Regions from separate parts of the Mycobacterium sp. NPDC003323 genome, predicted to be linked through region 2. Evidence: predicted binding sites of a transcription regulator. Region 2 holds the regulator's gene; the other holds the start of a gene.
What was found. Region 2 encodes LexA, which represses DNA repair genes until DNA is damaged. Its sites were predicted from a motif close to CGAACANNTGTTCG; they were not measured.

Region 1: ACWDUN_RS04615 (DUF222 domain-containing protein) is a predicted target of LexA. The motif match lies at 1,597-1,610, and genes of this name have one in related genera.

The regions. Positions count from the first base shown of each region.
Region 1 is NZ_JBSFSB010000001.1:981,343-984,754, forward strand. It holds gene efp (elongation factor P) at 1-510, shown strand, start outside; gene nusB (transcription antitermination factor NusB) at 503-982, shown strand; gene ACWDUN_RS04610 (hypothetical protein) at 979-1,506, shown strand; gene ACWDUN_RS04615 (DUF222 domain-containing protein) at 1,615-3,354, shown strand.
Region 2 is NZ_JBSFSB010000001.1:797,219-800,630, reverse strand. It holds gene ACWDUN_RS03585 (oxygenase MpaB family protein) at 1-796, shown strand, start outside; gene ACWDUN_RS03580 (DoxX family protein) at 793-1,209, shown strand; gene lexA (transcriptional repressor LexA) at 1,274-1,948, shown strand; gene ACWDUN_RS03570 (sunset domain-containing protein) at 1,949-3,412, opposite strand, start outside.

The sequences.
Region 1 (3,412 bases), 180 kb from region 2:
CTCTGGCAGATCACCGAGTTCCAGCACGTCAAGCCCGGCAAGGGTCCGGCCTTCGTGCGCACCAAGCTGAAGAACGTGCTGTCGGGCAAGGTCGTGGACAAGACCTTCAACGCCGGTGTGAAGGTCGAGACCGCGACCGTCGACCGTCGCGACGCCACCTACCTGTACCGCGATGGATCCGATTTCGTCTTCATGGACTCCGAGGACTACGAGCAGCATCCGCTGTCGGAGGCCCTGGTCGGCCGGTTGGCCGACTTCCTGCTGGAGGGCATGCCGGTGCAGATCGCCTTCCACGAGAGCGCGCCGCTGTACCTGGAGCTGCCGGTCACCGTCGAGCTGACCGTCACGCACACCGAGCCCGGTCTGCAGGGCGACCGCTCCAACGCCGGAACCAAGCCGGCCACCGTGGAGACCGGTGCCGAGTTGCAGGTGCCGTTGTTCATCAACACCGGTGACAAGCTGAAGGTCGACTCGCGCGACGGTTCGTACCTCGGCCGGGTGAATGGCTGACCGCAGGGGTGACAAGGGCCGCCACCAGGCCCGCAAGCGCGCCGTCGATCTGCTCTTCGAGGCCGAGGCGCGGGGAATCACGGCGGCCGAGGCCGCCGACAAGCGCAATGCTCTGTCGCACACCCAGTCCGACATCTCGCCGCTGAACCCGTACACGGTGTCGGTGACCCACGGTGTCACCGAGCACGCCGCCCATGTCGACGATCTGATCTCCTCGCATCTGCAGGGCTGGACGCTGGACCGGCTGCCGGCCGTGGACCGTGCGATTTTGCGGGTCGCGGTGTGGGAGCTGCTGCACGCCGAGGACGTACCCGAGCCGGTGGCCGTGGATGAGGCCGTCGAACTTGCCAAGGAGCTGTCCACCGATGAGTCACCCGGATTCGTCAACGGCGTGCTCGGCCAGGTGATGCTGGTGACGCCGCAGATCCGTGCGGCCGCCGCGGCGCTGAAGCCGTCGGACGGCGCCGAATGAGCGTGCCCCAGGACTGGGCACCGTATATGAGCCTGCAGGACGCCGCGACGGTGTACCTGCGCGACCCCGAGCTGGCACTCGATCAGCTGCGCTCGGTGGTCGAGTACGGCAACGTCAAGGCGTTCATCATGTCGCGCGGTGAGTCCGAGGAGCGCTGGGGCACCGCCGTGTGGCAGGAGGTGGTCGCCACCGACGGCCGGAGGCTGATCCTCTGGCGCGCCGATGACGACTACGACGACGACCGCCGCCGGCTGACATCGTCGGTGCGGACCATCCTGTTGTCGACCGTCAGCGATCACATCCTGAGCACGCAGTTCGACGTACTCGGCGACGGCACGCGGCGACTTTCCGAGGTGCGGTTGCGGATGTACACGCAATTGGTGACCCGCGCCCGGCGCACATCCGCCACCGACAGCGATCTGTACTGCGAGTCCTTCCGCTATACCAAGACCGTCGACGACGGCGGCCTGGCGCAGATGGAGCGGCTGCTGCAGTTCGGCCGGATCCTGTCGCGCTCGATGTAACGCGTTGGCTGAGGCGCACTTTCGCGCCTCAGAATTTTCTTTTGACTCGTACGCCTCTGATGTCACATTCTGACATAATTTGTCGGTGGTCGAACGTATGTTCGAGTCATGAAGTCGGATGTGGTGCAGTCTCGGGACGCGGTGGCCGCCGCGGTCTGTGATCGTGCCGCGTCGGTGAAGGCGTTGTTGGATGCTGATTTCTCGGTGTTCGACACCGCCGAGTTGTTGGCGTTGCAGTCCGAACGCGAGGAACGCGCCCGCCAGGATGAGGCGGTCGATCACCGGATTCTGGCGGCGTTGATGGCGCGGGCCAGCGCGCATGAGATCGGCGGCAAGAACTGGGCCGATGTGCTGGGCACCCGGATGCGACTGTCCGGGCGCGAGGCCGCGCGCCGGGTGCGCCGCGCCGAGGAACTGGCTCCTAGGCAGTCGATCACCGGGCAGACGCTGGAGCCGGCGTTGGGGTTGTGCGCGCAGGCGTTGGCGCAGGGGACTATCGGTGAGGGGCATGTGGCGGTGATCGCCGAGGCGGTGCGCCTGGCGGCCAAGTATGTCGATGCCGCCGAATGCGCGGAGTTGGAGGCCATCCTGGTGCCCCTGGCCCAGAGCAGCCCGCCCGAGACGGTGCACGCCACCGCGGTGTCCGCGTTGTATCTGATGAATCAGAATGGCTCCGGGCCCGATATCGTGCGCCACAAGCGCGGTATCAGCATCGGTCAGCAGGATGCCGACGGGTTGACCCGGATCACCGGCTGGGTGGATCCGGAGCTGGCGGCCTATCTGGGTACGGTGAATGACACCTGGGCCCGTCCCGGGATCAACAATCCCGAGGACCCGGACTCACCGGCCAACCCCGAACCCGAGGCACCGGCCGACGCCGAAGCTGACGAGCCGGAAGCGCCGGGCACCGAACCGGAAGCGCCGGAGAGCGACGCCGAAGCCGAGTCGGAAGCGCAGGCAACTCCCGCATCCGACGCGGAAGCGGACGCAGAGACGGCTGCCGCTGAAGCGCAGGCGCCGCAGAACGATGCCGAGGCGCAACCCGAGCCGCACAACCCGCCGGCATCACCGCCCGCACCGTGTGATGATCCGGCGTCGGTGTGGGAACAGCTACCGCTGCCCACCACCTTCGACGAGCTCGCCGAGCGGATCGACGCGGTCGAGGCCGCCGCCGCAGCCGCAGCCACCCCGCCACCATCGCTGCCGCCGCTGACCGGGCCCACGTACCGCGACACCCGCACCCAAGCCCAGCGCCAACACGACGCCCTCAAAGCCGTGCTGCGCGAGATCCTGGCCTCGGGGCGCCTGGGCCAGCACAACGGGCTCCCCGTCACCGTGGTGGTGTCCACCACCTTGGGTGAGTTGGAGTCCGGGGCCGGGATCGCGGTCACCGGGACCGGCACCCTGATGCCGATGCCGGACCTGATCCGGTTGGCCGAGCACGCCCACCACTATTTGGTGGTGTATCGACAACACACCGCCGAACCGCTCTACATGGGCCGCACCAAACGCCTGGCCACCAAGGCCCAACGCCTGCTGCTGTACAACCGCGACCGCGGCTGCACCCGGCCGGGCTGCACGAAGGGTGCCAACCATTGCCAGGCCCATCACGCCGAGCCCAGCTGGGCTAACGGCGGGCTCACCGACGCCGACACCCTCGGACTGGGCTGCGGGCCCGACAACCAACTCGCCGAACTGGGCTGGACCACCCACATCGACCCCACCACCGGACGCGTGCACTGGCACCCACCACCACTGATGGACACCGGCCAAGACACCATCAACCACCACTTCCACCCCGAAGAACTCCTGAAACCGGAGCGCCCGGAAGACGATGACACTCGCTGACTCTCGTTGCGGCGCCGCGGATATTCGATTCACCGCGATTGAAATATGCCCGACCTCC
Region 2 (3,412 bases):
GGAGCCGGTGATCGCCGAGATCACCGGCCGCTACTCGGCGGCCTTCCACGGCGACCCGGGTGGCCGCGCGATCCGCTCCGTCGACTCGGTGCTGCGGTGGACCTACGGCGGCACCGAGGCCGTCGCCGAGGGCAACCGGGTGCGCGCCATGCACCAGCCGATCACCATGCGCAGCGCCGCCGACGGCAAGCAGATCAGCGCACTGAACCCGCAGTCCTATCAGTGGGTGATCGCCACCGGCTACATCGTCACGGCCCAGGGCGGCCGGCTGCTGGTGGGGCGTGAGTTCACCGCCGACGAGAAGGCCGAGTTGCTACGCGACAACCGCCGACTGGCCCGGCTGTTGCACGTGCCGATGCGCGACTACCCGCAGACCCCGGCCGAGATGGATGCCTACTTCGAGTCCTGGATCGACAGGCTGGAAGCCACCCCGCAGGCACTGCAACTGATCGGCGAGATGAAGACCGGCAAGGTCGACCTGCCGCCATCGGTGCCCGCGCTCCTGCGCCCGCTGGCGCGCCGGATCCTGCGCCCCGGGCTGCGGCTGAATTACCTCTCGGTGGTGGGGCTGCTCGATCCGCGGTTGCGCGCGAAGCTCGGCGTCACCTGGAGCACGGCCGAAGAGCGTGAACTGCAGCGCATCTACACCGTCATCCGCACGGCCTACCGGATCCTGCCGGATCGGCTGACCTATTTCCCGCTGGCCTATCACGCCCGCAAGCATCACGAGTGCCTGGAGAAGATGAAGCAGCGCCAGCAGAAGTCCTTCGCCTACAACCTGCCCGGTGCCCGATGAGTGAGGTGCCCGCACCGCCGCCCACCACCCGCGCGCGCAGCATCGCCCGCCTGACGCTTGCCGGCGCGATGATCTTCGCCGGCCTCAGCCACCTGTTCTGGGCCCGTGAAGAGTTTCAGGCTCAGGTGCCGAAGTGGGTTCCGATGGATGCCGACGGTGTCGTGATGGCCTCCGGTGGCGTCGAGATCACCCTCGGCGTCGGCCTGGCCCTGCTGCGACGCGACCGCGTCCTGGTCGGCCGGCTGCTGGCGGCGTTCTTCGTGCTGATCTTCCCGGGCAACATCGCGCAGTACCTCAACCATGCCGACGGTTTCGGCCTCGACACCGACACCAAGCGCCTGGTCCGGTTGTTCTTCCAGCCGGTGCTGATCGCCTGGGCGCTGTGGTCGACCGGGATCCCGCGACGCCGATGAAGACACGCGACACGCCTCGAACACATGTTTGATTATCGGTGCGGCGGCGACTACATTCAGCCCCATGAGCGACAGCAGCGACACCCCTGAGGCACGCTCCGGCCTGACCGAGCGTCAGCGCACCATTCTCGAGGTCATCCGCACCTCGGTGACCACCCGTGGCTATCCACCGAGCATCCGGGAGATCGGCGACGCCGTCGGACTCACGTCCACCTCGTCGGTCGCCCACCAGCTGCGCACCCTGGAACGCAAGGGCTATCTGCGGCGCGATCCCAATCGCCCACGCGCGGTGGACGTCCGCGGCGCCGACGACACCGTGACGCCGATCGTCGCGACCGACGTCGCGGGCTCCGACACACTGCCGGAGCCGACCTTCGTCCCGGTGCTCGGACGCATCGCCGCGGGCGGACCGATCCTGGCCGAGGAGGCCGTCGAGGATGTCTTCCCGCTGCCCCGCGAGTTGGTCGGCGAGGGTTCACTGTTCCTGCTGAAGGTGGTCGGCGAGTCGATGGTCGACGCGGCGATCTGCGACGGCGACTGGGTCGTCGTCCGTCAGCAGAACGTGGCCGACAACGGCGATATCGTCGCCGCGATGATCGACGGCGAGGCCACCGTGAAGACCTTCAAGCGGACCAAGGGCCAGGTGTGGCTGATGCCGCACAACCCGGCGTTCGAACCGATCGACGGTAACGACGCCGTGGTGCTCGGCAAGGTCGTCACCGTGATCCGCAAGGTCTGATCAGTCGGCCCGCACGAAACCGTTCGCGCGGGCGAACTCCTCACTGGCGAACCAGATCTCGGCCTCGGTATCGCGGTAGCCGCGGCTGCCCGGCGCCCAGTACAGACCCGTCTTGGTGTCCGCCTTGATCGGATAACCCTCGGGGGCCCGGTAGCGGTCGGTGGTGGCCAGCCGCATGGACGTCCAACCGGCGTCTTCGGCCTCGTCGTCCGGTGCCGCCGCCGCGTGCCGGCCGCTGGGGACCTCGGGCTCGTAGGACGGCAGCGGCGGGACCCCGACCACCGCGGTCGGCGGCTCGACGTCGAGTTCGGGTACCGACGGCTCCGGCGGCAGCGTTTCGATGCGGGTGGGCGCGGTGTCCACCGCGTCCTCGTCGAACACCGGCTCCTGCGGTGCTTCCGCCGGCTCCGGCTCAGCGCCGTATTCGGGCTCAGCGCCGTATTCGGGCTCGTCGCCGTATTCGGGCTCGTCGACGTACTCGGCGTCGACGAAATCGTCCCGATCGTCGTCGTCGAGATCCTCGCCGAGATCGTCGGTGAAGTCGTCGGCGGGACGGGCACCGGCCTCGGCCGAACGCTTGGCATACGGCGGGGTCTCGCCGACCGGCGGCACCAGCGCCCACGGGCTCTGCGCACTCTGCTGCTCGTAACCACCGTCGTGCAGCACGCCGGTCTCGGGTTCCGCGTCGCGGCGGGCGTCGGGACCGTCATAGCCGTCATAACCGTCGTAGCGGTCCTCGTAGCCGCCGTAACCCCGGTCGTAGTCCTCGAATCGGTCGTCGCGGGAGCGCCGATTGCGCAGCACCGCAACGGCGATCACCGCGATCAGGCCGACCAGCGGGATCAGGCCGAGCAGCCACCACCAGCGCCACGTGTACCACTTGTCACCGTCACCGCCCGACGCCGCCTCGGGTGCGGCCGACGGGTTCTGCGGCGCCTCCGCGCCGGGCACCTGCAGACCGGTCAACTGCGATTGCAGGCCGGCCGGCTCGGTGCTGAACTGATTGGTGGACGAGTCCCAGGAGATGGACCCGCCGTTGAACTGCTGGGTGACGATGTTGCCGTTCTCGGTCTGATCCGCCTTGGGTGCGCCGAGCTCACCGGTTGCACCGCCCAGCTTCTGCCATGCCGCATTCATCGCGCCACGGACGATGACGGCACCGAAATCGGGCGTCCAGAAGATGACCGGCTGGTCCTCGGCGGCGAACGGCACCACCGCACTCTGCGGAGCCAGGCCACCATCGGCTTCGCTCGCGGTGGGAAATCCGAGATCCCCGGTCGGCCCGCCGACACTCTCGTACTTGGCCAGCACCTGACCGGTCACCACGTTGGCACCGGTGGCCGGGCTGTAGAAGATCTTGCCGCCGGCGTAGTTCTGACCGACACCGTCGGCACCGATCGCGTACTGCGCACCCTCCTCGGCACCCAGCGGGCCGAGCTCCCCACCGGCCGCCCGGCGGGCCGC